Regions from separate parts of the Ruegeria sp. AB8 genome, predicted to be linked through region 2. Evidence: riboswitches for the same ligand, from Rfam matches in the RefSeq annotation. Region 2 holds a riboswitch; each other region holds the start of a gene.

Region 1 (3,203 bases), on a different contig from region 2:
TTATGCCAGTCAATAAGGTCATTCAGTAGAAATACTTAATGATTGCTATTTTTTCCTGCCTCGCAAGGTACACCAAACGTAACTATTGTCGAGAAATACACCCGATACGAGTTGAACAATCAGTGGTGTAGCTATCTGAAATTGCGATTGCCCTAAAAGCCTGTCGAATTGCGTTGCAATACGATCGTCCTGCAATGCGTTTTGCGTTGATAGGCGGGTTTGAACAACCGGCAAGGTCCAATCGCCGCAAATGCTTGGAGGCCGATATGACTATCAGGATAACCATGCTTTTTACTGGAATAGGGTTGGCTATCGCGACACCGGCGCTGCCCGACACCAGAGCCGACACTCCGCAAGCCGCACACGTAGCGTATCTTGCAGCGATCAACTCGAACAAACTGGATCAATTCCTTGAGACGGTCACTGATGACGTGGTCTTCATCGCACCCGGCGCGCCTGTTATGGAAGGCAAAGCCAAGGTCGGGCCTTGGGTGCGCGGGTATTTCGACGCCGTTCACACCAGTTGGAAAAAGCAATCGCTGGAATTTGTTGTGGCGGCGGACTGGGCGTTTGAGCGTTATGAGTTTACCGCCACCGATGTTCCGCGTGACCCGGGCCCTGCCACTGTTTCCACGGGCCATGGCATCAATATCTACCATCTCGAAGATGACGGAACATGGCGCGTGGCGCGGGATATCTGGTCCAACGCGAATACCTTCAGCGCCGGCAGATCAATCGCGCCCGCGTGTTCGGGGCGTGCCGAACCTTGCTGATCAAAAGATTTGATTGGTTGGCACGCCGCCCAGATGGCTTGGACACATACTGGATCGGCCGCTTTTAACCGGGTTCCGTCCACGGCCAACTACATTGGCCTCAGGACGGAACCAGGCAAGTACTTTTCTCGGCAACCGAAAGGCCCAACCCGCAGACCGGGCATTAGCGAATTACTGGGCCACAACTTCCTTGCAGCTGCCTTTGCCCCATCCGGATTTGCTGCCCGAAGCCGAATAGTCAAACGTGCCAGTCTTGAGATTCACGTTGTAATTCAGGGTAAAGCCGTCACCGATATACAGGTAAGTCAGGGTGTCGAGGCCGGGATACACCTCAGCCTTATTGTCGATATCACCAATGGTAATATGCCCTTTGTTCTGGCCTTCGTATTTGACCAGCGTGGCCGCCATTTCCGGATATTTTGCATCCGGCGCTTCACACTCGAACACCCGGTCTTCCGCAACTGCAGCGACGGGTAAGAACACAAGAAAAGCTGCTAACTTTTTCATTTTTTTGTTTCCTGGCATATTCTGTTCGCCGACGCCCGCTAAGGACAGTTTGAGGCATAATTTTGCAAAAATTCTGGCTACTCTGTGCACGGCAAGACGGCCATCAGATTCGATCTCGAAGCGGTCGTTTTTGCCGGGTCTTGCGCGAATACTGAAATGGAGTACCCCGAGCCGGTCGGAACGGCGGCTACTTAATCAACGAAACCCCAATCCCTCGGTTTAGCGATGCTCGGAGATGACGGTCGATTGGTCGCCGCAACGTCCACACACGGCCTGCCCCAGTGGCTCTGAAGCCGAATCTGCCCCGCCTGGCCGGGTCCCGCCGACCCCTTCCAAAATCAGCGAACATCACACTGAACCCCTCAATCACGCAGGATTTCCGGCGCAGCAAGCGCCCGGCGATGCCGCTGAGTGACCACCTCAGGTCGCTTTTCCCTTCCGGCGGCAAAACCGCGCATCCTGAAGCTTGACAAGTCCCCCGCCTGTGCCGCATGTCCGACCCGTTGGTGTCCATCCCTGGATGGATGAAAAGGGAATGCGTCAGCGGTTTTTCCGTCAAACGCAGCCGCCCCCGCGACCGTGACCGGAGAGGGTGCCCATAGCCACTGGCCGAAAGGCCGGGAAGGCGGGACATCTGCCAGAGCAAGCCTCTGACATCCGCAAGCCGGGAGACCTGCCAGCACCCGAAGAAGAAACCGGGCGGGGTGTTCCGGTGTCGGGTCCATGTGCAGACGCGTGGCCCGCATGAAACCCCGTCCCCCGCGAAGAGGATTTGGGGGGATGAGAGACATGACCGAGACCGCACCAGTCGAGTTGCTGGTCTGTACCACGTGCCGCCGTGGACTGCCCGTCGAGGATGATGAAAAACGCCCCGGCACATTGCTGCACAAAGCGCTGCAACAGGCCGACCTGCCCGAAGGCATCACGCTGAAACCCGTCGAATGCCTGTCGAACTGCGATCAGGGCTGCTCGATCGTGCTGCGCGGTGGACCGGGTCGCTGGACCTTTGTCTATGAGAACCTGAACGAAGCCGAACACGTTGACGTCATTGTCGACGGTGCGACCAAATATCTGGCGACCGAGGACGGCTTGGTCAAATGGCGTGAGCGCCCCGAACATTTCCGCAAAAACTGCGCCTCCCGCATTCCCCCGATTGGAGCCCTGAAATGAGCACTCTTGAGAAACTTCCCGTCACTGTGATCACCGGCTTTCTGGGCTCAGGGAAGACAACGCTGGTCAAGCACCTGATGCAGAACCCGCAGGGCAAACGTCTGGCGGTCGTGGTCAATGAATTCGGCGACGTGGGCGTCGACGGCGATATTCTGAAATCCTGCGCCATTCCCGATTGTCCGGCAGAGAACATCATGGAACTGGCAAACGGCTGCATCTGCTGCACCGTGGCCGATGATTTCATTCCGACCATCGAAGCGCTGATGGCGCTGGACCCGCGCCCCGATCACATTCTGATCGAAACCTCCGGCCTCGCCCTGCCCAAGCCGCTGCTGAAAGCCTTTGACTGGCCCGATATCCGCTCGAAAATCACTGTGGACGGCGTGATCGCTCTGGCCGATGCCGAGGCGGTCGCGGCAGGTCGCTTCGCTCCGAACGTCGAGGCGGTGGATGCCCAGCGCCTGGCCGATGACTCGATCGACCACGAAACGCCTCTTTCCGAGGTGTTCGAGGATCAGATATCCTGCGCCGATATCATCCTGCTGACCAAGCCCGATCTGGCAGGGCCAGAGGGTGTTGCCAAAGCCAAAGAGGTCATCGCAGCCGAGGCCCCGCGCCCGCTGCCCGTCGTAGAGGTTGCCGAAGGCGTCGTAGACGTCCGCGTCGTGCTCGGTCTGGAAGCTGCAGCCGAGGATGACATGGACGCGCGTCCGTCGCATCACGACGGTCATCACGACCACGAACATGACGACT
Region 2 (3,203 bases):
TTCGACAAGATGATCGCCAACGTCCGCGACGTCATGGCCAAAGAGGCAAATCCGGCCCTGATCGCCCTGATCCAGGCGGCGTCGGCGCGGGGCGTCGATATCCTGTGTGACGACGACGAGATTTCGATCGGCCACGGGGTCGGAAGCCGGACCTGGGCCTGGAACGCTCTGCCTGCGCCTGATGAAGTCGAGTGGGACGCCTTGCACAACATCCCCGTCGCCTTCATCACCGGAACCAATGGCAAGACCACAACGACCCGGCTGCTTGAGGCGATCGCCCGGGCGGCGGGCAAGGTTGCCGGGCTGACCTCGACCGAGTTTGTCCGCGTCGGCGACGACATCCTCGACCGTGGTGATTATTCCGGCCCCGGCGGAGCGCGCATGCTGCTGCGCGACCGGCGGCTTGAAGTCGCCTGTCTGGAGGTTGCCCGTGGCGGAATCCTGCGCCGGGGTCTTCCAACCCATGCCGCCTCGGCTGCGGCTGTCACAAATGTCGCCAATGATCATCTGGGTCAGTACGGCGTCAACACGGTTCCGGAGTTGGCGCAGGCCAAGTTCGCCGTGCATCGCACCCTTAAGAAAGATGGCGTTCTGGCCCTGAACGCGGATGACCCCTTTGTCCGGGATGAGGCGCTGAACACGTCCTGCAGGATCTGGTGGTTCTCGCTGGACCAGAAAAACGCACTGATCCAACAATCCCGCGAGCAAGGACATTGTTGTGCCTTCCTGCGGGACGAGATGATCGTGTTCTTCGATGGCTCCACGGAACAACCGGTGATTTCGGTTCACGATGTACCGCTCGCTATGGGTGGGGCTGCCAGGTACAATATCCTCAACGCAATGACTGCGCTGTGTCTGGCCTGCGCACTGGATATCCCGATGCAGGCCATTCGCACGGGATTGTCCGGTTTCAAGCCAGACGCCAAAGATAATCCGGGCCGGTGCAACGAGTTTTCCCATAGCGGCGCCCGCGTCTTTGTCGATTTTGCGCATAACCCACATTCGGTCGCAGCGGTGTGCGAGGCTTTGTCCGGACTTCCGGCAAAGCGCCGCTTCATACTGCTAAGCCATGCCGGGGACCGGTCCGATCAGGACATCATCGATGTCACGCAAACGGCATTGCGGTTCCAGCCGGATGTGATCGTCGCTGCCGAGCTTGAGGGTTATCTGCGGGGACGCAACCTTGGTGAGATTCCAAAGCTGATTAAGCAGGCGGCAATGAACAACGGTCTTCGGGATGAGCAGATCCTGAGCGCGCCTTCCCCGGTCGAGGCGAGCAGGACAATACTGGATCAGATCGAACCGGGCGATCTTGCCCTGTTGCTGGTCTTGTCCGAGCGCGAACAGGTTCTGAAACTGCTGGAGAATTGAACCGGCACGCTGAACGCGAGGCACCCGGGCAGTTACCGATGGATGCCGCTCCGCCGCCGAACAGAGTGTCCTGGCAACAATTCTGTATTGACGCATGCCCGGGTCTGAGGCACTTAGCTAGAAGATGGTTCCCGAAGGAAGACCCGAGGGATGAAAAGGGAATACGGTGCGGCCCAGTGGGCCAAGTCCGTAACTGCCCCCGCAACTGTAAGCGGTGAGCGACGCCAAACACCCACTGGCCGAATGGGCCGGGAAGGAAGGCCAAGCAAGGACCCGCGAGTCAGGAGACCTGCCATCAATGTTCAACCAACCCGGGGCGGGGCGCCCTGGAAGGAGGCTTAGATGGCACGTCAGTCACGTGTTTACATGATCAGCACCTTCTGTCCGCGCTTGGCAACAAGTGGAGCGGACCATGTCAGACGCCACTGATCATGTTCTTCTGATCTGTTCGACATGCAACGGTGATTTGTCTGCGGACAAAATACGCTCTTCTTTGTCAGATGCGCTGCCGTCCGCGTTTGCCATTCGCACGGTCGATTGCATGGCCGGGTGTGCGCAGCCGACAACTGTTGGGTTTCAGGCCGCCGGCAAAGCCCAATACCTGTTCGGCGACATCCGGACCCCGCATGACATCGCGGCCTTGGCCGAATTCGCGTTGCAATATCAGAACAGTGCCGATGGATGGACCTGCGCGTCCGACAGGCCGAGCGCGCTTTTTGACAAAACCCTTTCCCGTTTGCCCCGAATGACTTTGGAGGAGCATTCATGACGACCTCTGCATTTCTTGCCGTGCGTGACGTCGAGTACTATGCGCTGAATGGTGATGTACTGCTGCAAGCGGCGTCTTTCGAACTGGAAGAAGGTGCCATCCTTGCAATTGCCGGGCCGAACGGGGCCGGGAAGACGACGCTTCTGAACCTGTTGTGCGGCACAGCCGAACTGGCGCTGGGCGACGTTTTGATCAATGGGCGCAGCCTGAAACACATGCCCGCCAACCAGCGCGCCCGAATGATCGCTGTTGTCAGCCAGCACGAGCTGCCGGATAGCAGATTGTCTTTGCGGGAATATGTGGCCTTGGGGCGAATCCCGATCCGGGCTGACCGGTCGAAAGAGGGCCACGCCGCCGAACTGGACAGGGTTTTGAACCTGACAGGTCTGAGTGATCTGGCGGAAAAACGAATGGGCGTACTTTCCGGGGGCGAACGTCAACGCGCGCATATCGCGCGTGCTCTGGCACAGAACCCTTCACTATTGTTTTTGGACGAACCGACAAACCATCTGGACCCCGACGCCAAGGGGCGGATGCTGTCGCTCGTTGCCGAGTTGGGCATAACGGTGGTCATGATCGTCCACGACCTCGTCATGATCCCCGAATTCGCCACTCACGTGGCCATGATGAAATCCGCGCGGCTCACGGGCTTTGGTCCCGTGGCCGATGTGCTGACCTCGGACCGGGTCCGGGAAACCTTTGGCGTCGACTACCTGTGCTTTCACCATGAGGGCCGCGTGATTCCGGCGCTGGATATCCGAAAAACCTCGGTCTCAAACTAACCCTAGGAGCATCTTTGAATGAAACAGATCTGGTCGGTGGTCCTGACCACAGCCCTGGCAGGCGGTGCGTCGGCACAAGAAATTGCCGTCGACAATTGCGGCAAGTCGCTAGTTTTTGAAACTGCACCCGAGCGGATTGTCGTGCACGATATGAACATGACCGACATGGCCTTTGCGCTGGGTCTGCAAGACAAGATCGTCGGGCTGACCGGCATCACCGGATGGTACAAAACCAGCCCGGAATTCGATACGCTGCGCGGCGATATTCCCGAGCTTGCGCC
Region 3 (3,203 bases), on a different contig from region 2:
AGCGTGCGCTGGCTGCACGATAGCGGACGCTGTCGATGATTTCGCGGATGTCGTTCACGCCCGTGCGGCTGGCCGCGTCCATCTCCATCACGTCGACATGGCGGCCTTCCATGATCGCCACGCAATGTTCGCATTGGCCGCAGGGTTCGGTCGTCGGTTTGCCGTCGCCATCGGGGCCGATGCAGTTCATGCCCTTGGCGATGATCCGCGCCGTTGTCGTTTTGCCGGTGCCGCGGATGCCGGTCATGATGAAGGCCTGCGCGATCCGGTCTGCCTCGAACGCGTTTTTCAGGGTGCGCACCATGGCATCCTGACCAACCAGGTCGGCAAAGGTTTCCGGGCGGTATTTGCGGGCAAGAACCTGATAAGCGGGGCGTGGCGAGTCGGTCATTTCTGCTCTGTCGGATTCGTATCAGAAGTGCAGCGTAGAGTGCGCCGCCGCCTGCGTCCACAGCCGGTTCGCGAAATTCATTTGGGAATGCTTCGGGATGCGCGTAAAAATGAAGGCGAAAGCATTTTTGACCGGATTCTTGTGCGTAACGATTAAGGAGGGCGCGTTGCATGTCTCAGATGATTATTCATGCGCTGCAGGTCGGAGGAGGTACTCTGGCCCTGACATCAATGCCGGGGCGTGGGGGTAAATATGCCCAGGACCTGAATGCGATTTCCGACTGGAAGCCAGGTCTTGTCATTTCAATGACGACCGAAGTCGAGATGCTGCAGGACGGCGCGCGTGACTTCGGAACCGACATTCAGGCGCGCGCCTGCCGCTGGGTCCATCTGCCGGTCGAAGATTTCGGTGCACCCCCCGACGCCGTGACCGCGCGCTGGCCCGATGTAAGCGCGGCCGTCCGCCATGCCCTGTCAGGGGGCGGGCGCATTCTGGTGCATTGCCGGGGCGGCTGTGGCCGGTCCGGAATGGTGGTGTTGCGCCTGATGGTCGAATGTGGCGAGCAACCGGGTGCAGCCCTGAAACGGTTGAGGGCGGTGCGGCCCTGTGCGGTTGAAACAGATGCACAACTGGCATGGGCCACGCAATTGATTCCGGCCAGCGCGGACCCGTAGGTCAGGCCGACAAATGTCCGGCCTGGGCCGCTACTTGGCGACCTGCCAGGGCCGAAGCTTCAAGCATGGCGCAGGGCGGGTCCGACAGAATTGCGGACGGCAGCGCACGGAACTCTGCGCAGAACATCATGTCTGCATAATCCTCCAACCTGTCGCCCGGAGTTTCCTCATTCGTTCCGCAAAACACCCGGATTTTGTCTGGCCGCGCGTGGAACCGGGCCATGCACCCTTCGGGGCAATGGGCAAGCTCGCTGCTGCCTTCAATGGCGAATTGCGGGGTTGCGGCCGGGCCGGCGCTTGCCACGGCGCGCGTCAGAGCCCGCGCCATTTGCGCCAGTGCCGGACAGGGTTTGCCGGTGCGCTGGCACACAGTGGCAGAAAATTCGTGTGTCCTTGTCTTCCAGATCATAATGCGCCCTCCGCGCGCGGCGCGGGGCAAGGATCAGGTGTGACGGGGCTATGCCATCAGGACCTGCCCGGACACCCCGCCCGAGTTTCGGTTTCAGTATCGATGGCAGGTCTCCTGACTTGCGGGTCATCGCTTTGCCGACCTTCCCAGCCTTTCGGCCAGTGGTGTTTCGGCATTGCTCACCGCTTACAGTTGCGGGGGCAGTCTCGGCCTTGGTTCCTTCCGGCAATGCCAGACAGAACCGCACCGTGTTCCCTTTTCATCCCGGCCCCGGAAAGGGCGCGGAAACCATCGCCTCATCGCTAGCGGTTGCGGGGTCCCCGAGTCAAGCGCATTGCGCGGGCCGAGGCATTTGGTCCGATGCGTGGTCGGGAAAGCGGACGTTTGGTCATGTTTGCACCGGGTTGACTTGAGCGGGCGACTGGCCTGACAGATAGGTGAACTGAACTGTTCAGTTGAGAGCGGAGCATGAGATGTTGGACATACAGGAACAGGTCTTGACCGAAGACATACGATTTCCCGCCGGGACGGCTATGCTGTCGGGTCGTCTGTACCTGCCTGTTGCAGCGCCTGATATCGTAGTTGTTCTGAACAGCGCGACCGGCGTTCCCCAGGACTATTATCAGCATTTTGCCCGGTGGCTGGCGGAAGAGCAGGGCATTGCCTGTCTGACCTATGATTACCGCGATTTCGGAAAATCGCTATCGGGGCGTTTGAAGGATTCGCGTGTCACCATGTCCGATTGGGCGCTGATCGATATTCCCGCGGCCCGGGCCGAGATGCGGCGGCGATTCCCAAGTGCGCGGCAGTGGACCATTGGTCATTCGCTGGGGGGTATGCTTGGGCCATTGCAATCGGATGTGGATCAGATCGACCGGATGATTTGTGTGTGTTCCGGCCTGGTTACGTTGTCGGATCATCCCTGGCCCTACCGGGGGCTGGCCGGAATCTTCTGGTACGGGCATGCGCCTTTTGCAGTTCATATGCTGGGGTATCTGCCCGGCAAGGCCATTGGGTTTGGTTCGGACCTGCCGTCAAAGGTCTACTGGCAATGGCGAAAATGGTGCACCTCGCCGAACAGCTATCTGCCTGAAATTGGCCAAGGCCTGCCCGCAGTGACCTGGTCGCGGGCCGGTGGTCCGGTTGACCTGTTTGCGATTTCGGACGACCAGATGGTGCCTGAAAATGCGGTCCGGAGGCTGGCCGAGCTATACGGCCCGGACGCCAACCGTCATGTGCTTGAACCAAAGGATTTCGGGCTGAAATCCATTGGCCACATTGGTGTTTTTGCGCGCAAAAACAAAGCGGTCTGGCCGAGGCTGATCGAGTCTGCGGAGCAGCAAGTCCGTTCCGACCGGAAAGATGTGACGATTGCGGGATGAAGTGAGAGGTTGGACATCGACCCAAGCGGGGCTCGTTGTGGCTGCTTCCTTCCGGACCTGACCAGGTTGGCGAGGCGCTCGCCCGCGCCAACCTCTCAATCGTCGATATAGGGAAGTTGCGCCAGGAAGACAACCCGTCAGAGTGACAGTCTGATCCGCAGAAAGCCTTCCGGGTCATGCCCCAGCACATGCGGATCGTATGCGTCCAGTTCGGAGAGATGCGCCCTTGCTCCCGGCCCGGTTTTCAGAATCGAAGCGTGGCCGGGAAGCCGGACAAGGCTGAAGGGGAAGGGCGCAGATTGCATCGGGTCGCCCGGTAATCCCCCCGAAAGATAGTCGCGCAGGAC
Region 4 (3,203 bases), on a different contig from region 2:
GATGTGCAGCAGAACCGAGGCGAACTGTTGTTCAAATCCATCCCGCCGCCAATTCTTCCAGCGGGCTTTCAACAAATCGGCGTCGCGCTGAAAGCGCAGGTGCCAATGCCGGTAGAACTCCATCGGAATGACGGCGGCGTCATGTGTCCAATGCTCGAACAGCGCCCTGTCCCGTTCATACAGGCGCTTCAGATGTGTGCTGCGATAGGTGGGCCTGCGCGAAAACAGGATCATGTCATGGGCGCGGGCCACGGTGTTGATACTGTCCAGCTGAACAAAACCAAGCCGTCGGATCAGGTCCAGAAGATCCGCGCCCTTTGCGCTGCCCGACGGGGTTTCGGACAGCAAGTGACGATCCATGAACACCGCACGGGCTGTCCGGTTGTCCAGTTTCGGCAGTGCCAAGACTCTAACGCCGCTTCAGTGTGTCGCCGTAGCTGATTTTTGGCGTCAGGGTTACGCGGGTTTCAATCTCGGCTTCCGGGTCGGCCAGCTGTGCCGCGATGATCCCTGCGGCCTGGCGGCCGATTTCCAGCCGGCAGGCATCCATGGTTGCCAGTTTGCGGGGCAGACCTTGCAGCAGTTCGACATTGTTGAACCCCGCCAACCCGATCTGACCAGGGATGTCGATCCCCTGATCCAGCAGGTACAACAGCCCGCCAGCGCCGATCATATCATTGGAATAATACAGAAAATCCAGTTCCGGCGATCGTTCCAGCATCGCCTGCGTCATCTCGCGCCCCTTGGCCAGTGCCGACCCGCCCGAGTAGAACTCGCGGTCCTCGATCTCGATCCCGTGTTTGCCCAGAACCTCGGTAAAGCCCTCGAAACGTTTGCGCGCGCGGTGGTCCAAAGGCATCTTGGTCCCCATGAAACCGATATGCTGGTATCCGGCCTTCAGAATGGCCTGCGCCATTTCACGGCCGGCACGGCGGTGTGAAATGCCGACCATCGCATCCACGGGTTTGCCGTCGGTATCCATGATTTCGACCACCGGAATGCCCGCGGAATCCAGCATCGCCCGGGCCGCTTCCGTGTGTTCCAGGCCTGCGATGATCACGCCCGAAGGCCGCCACGAGAGCATCTCGTAAAGGACCTTTTCCTCTTTTTCCGGCAAATAATCGGTCACGCCGACCACTGGCTGCAATTCGGTGTCTTCCAGAACCTGATTGATGCCGGTCAGGACCTCGGGGAAGACCATGTTGGACAGTGAGGGGATGATGACCGCAACCAGATTGACCCGGCTGGATGCCAGCGCACCCGCAATTTTGTTGGGCACGTATCCCAGCTCTTTTGCGGCGGCCAGAACCCGTGTTCGGGTCGCATCCGATACATCACCCCGATTGCGCAGGACCCTGCTGACCGTCATTTCGGATACCCCCGACGCTTCCGAGACATCGCGAAGGGTGAGCGGGCGTTTTGTTTCTGTGGTCACGAGGCACCTGCACTGTTGTTTTGCCCGATGGTAGCGTGAACACGGCGACAAGTACAACAACTCTGCTTCTGCATCGGGCGCTGGGCCGGTCGGACCTTTTGTGCATCGGAGCGACCCTACATATTTGTAACGAGTTCAATTAAACACGCGAGTCAACGCCCGCAGTTTCAGGCCTAAAAATCTCAAGTCCGCGAACTGAACCGACGACTATTGAACACATAAAGAGATCTAGGAAAACACACACACTCGCGGTGGCGCATACCAAACCGCGTAGCAAGCGCGAACATGCAATTTCTGATTTCGCAAATGGCCCATGCAACGCCGCAATCAATTGTTGACCGTGTCTTACATATTCTGGCATGAACGCGCCATGTTCGGTTCCGGGGACATCTTCGGAAGCAATAGGGAATGCAGTGCGGCACATTTTGCCAACTCTGCAACTGCCCCCGCAACTGTAGGCGGCGAGCGCGGCTGATAATGCCACTGGGGTATCCCGGGAAGGTTAGTTTAGCGCTTTGACCCGCAAGTCAGGAGACCTGCCGAACATGCGCCCTTGGAAGGGGCGTTCATCATCGGCGACGGGGTGTGCGCCGGATCTGTTTGCCCGACAAGGCAGATGGCTTCGCGTTCCCCATCGTCAAAGCAGAATTGTTCCGGGGAAGGCGCGACGTGAGAAGGACTCGATTTGTGAAAAAACTGCTGGTGGCTGCAACGGCTGCTTTGGCGATGCCTGCATTGGCGCAGGCCCATTTCCTGCTGGAATATACCGACGACACGATGATCGAACGCCCCGGTGACGTTCCGGTCAAACTGGTTTTCTGGCACCCGTTTGAAGCTGGTCACGTGATGACCCTGGAAAAACCGGAAGAATTCTTTGTGATCCACAACGGTGAAAAAACCGATCTGATGGGTACGCTGCAAGAAACCACCTTTGAAGGACCGGACAACATTGCCAAAGCGTTCCTGGGCTCGATTCCGGTGAAGCGCTCGGGTGACTATGTGGTGGTTACAGTTCCTGCGCCTTACTACGAAGAATCCGAGGATATCTATATCCAGCAGATCACCAAGGCTTACCTCAACCGAAACGAACTGCCGACCGATTGGGATCAGCCGCAGGGGCTGGCCGCCGAGATTCTGCCGCTGAACAAGCCTTACAACATCATCGCCGGGTCAACCTTTACCGGTCGCGTGTTGAGCGAGGGACAGCCCGTCGCCGGCGCAAAAATCGAAATCGAGTACATCGCCGCAGCACCGGACATGACCGGCACCGGCGCGAAGGACGCCACCGTGTCCCCATTGCCGGGCGGCGCGTTGGTCGCGATTTCGGATGACAACGGATATTTCACTTTTGGTGTGCCAAAAGCCGGGTACTGGGGCTTCGCCGCTTTGGGCGTGGGCCCGGAAACCGAGCATGAAGGCAAAGAGCTGAGCCAGGATGCGGTCATCTGGATCCGCGCCTGGGATCTGGAGTAAGCCTGAATGCACATCGTCGACGGAGCCCTTTCCAACCCTGTCGTGATCGGCGGTGCGGTCGCCGCGGCTGGCGGGATCGCATTGGGCCTGAAATCGCTGGATCTGGATCGCATTCCCACGGCGGGCGTGTTGTCGGCCAGCTTTTTTGTCGCCTCGCTGATCCATGTGCCGATTGGCCCGTCGTCTGTGCATTTGATTCTGAACGGTCTGGCCGGGCTTCTGCTCGGCTGGGCCGCCTTTCCGGCCCTTTTTGTCGGCTTGCTGCTGCAGGCCGTGTTCTTTGGTTTTGGCGGAT

The links. A riboswitch is a leader RNA that binds a small molecule or an ion and turns the genes downstream of it on or off. The one in region 2 is predicted to bind cobalamin.
Region 1: another riboswitch for cobalamin. It lies ahead of ACR0CG_RS19260 (DUF1636 domain-containing protein); the one in region 2 lies ahead of ACR0CG_RS08940 (DUF1636 family protein).
Region 3: another riboswitch for cobalamin. It lies ahead of ACR0CG_RS03055 (hypothetical protein); the one in region 2 lies ahead of ACR0CG_RS08940 (DUF1636 family protein).
Region 4: another riboswitch for cobalamin. It lies ahead of ACR0CG_RS05275 (DUF4198 domain-containing protein); the one in region 2 lies ahead of ACR0CG_RS08940 (DUF1636 family protein).

Annotation. Positions count from the first base shown of each region.
Region 1 covers NZ_JBQGAB010000022.1:2,906-6,108, forward strand. Annotated here, with positions in the region: gene ACR0CG_RS19250 (YybH family protein) at 267-773, shown strand; gene ACR0CG_RS19255 (hypothetical protein) at 945-1,280, opposite strand; cobalamin riboswitch at 1,768-1,975, shown strand; gene ACR0CG_RS19260 (DUF1636 domain-containing protein) at 2,070-2,450, shown strand; gene cobW (cobalamin biosynthesis protein CobW) at 2,447-3,203, shown strand, end outside.
Region 2 covers NZ_JBQGAB010000007.1:60,466-63,668, reverse strand. Annotated here, with positions in the region: gene ACR0CG_RS08945 (Mur ligase family protein) at 1-1,371, shown strand, start outside; cobalamin riboswitch at 1,480-1,682, shown strand; gene ACR0CG_RS08940 (DUF1636 family protein) at 1,784-2,140, shown strand; gene ACR0CG_RS08935 (ABC transporter ATP-binding protein) at 2,137-2,922, shown strand; gene ACR0CG_RS08930 (ABC transporter substrate-binding protein) at 2,941-3,203, shown strand, end outside.
Region 3 covers NZ_JBQGAB010000002.1:190,353-193,555, forward strand. Annotated here, with positions in the region: gene ACR0CG_RS03045 (DNA polymerase III subunit gamma/tau) at 1-391, opposite strand, end outside; gene ACR0CG_RS03050 (protein-tyrosine phosphatase family protein) at 562-1,065, shown strand; gene ACR0CG_RS03055 (hypothetical protein) at 1,067-1,474, opposite strand; cobalamin riboswitch at 1,562-1,782, opposite strand; gene ACR0CG_RS03060 (alpha/beta hydrolase family protein) at 1,948-2,856, shown strand; RNA gene ffs (signal recognition particle sRNA small type) at 2,856-2,954, opposite strand; gene ACR0CG_RS03070 (bifunctional 2',3'-cyclic-nucleotide 2'-phosphodiesterase/3'-nucleotidase) at 2,994-3,203, opposite strand, start outside.
Region 4 covers NZ_JBQGAB010000003.1:285,461-288,663, forward strand. Annotated here, with positions in the region: gene ACR0CG_RS05265 (winged helix-turn-helix domain-containing protein) at 1-405, opposite strand, end outside; gene ACR0CG_RS05270 (LacI family DNA-binding transcriptional regulator) at 410-1,435, opposite strand; cobalamin riboswitch at 1,794-1,993, shown strand; gene ACR0CG_RS05275 (DUF4198 domain-containing protein) at 2,123-2,908, shown strand; gene cbiM (cobalt transporter CbiM) at 2,915-3,203, shown strand, end outside.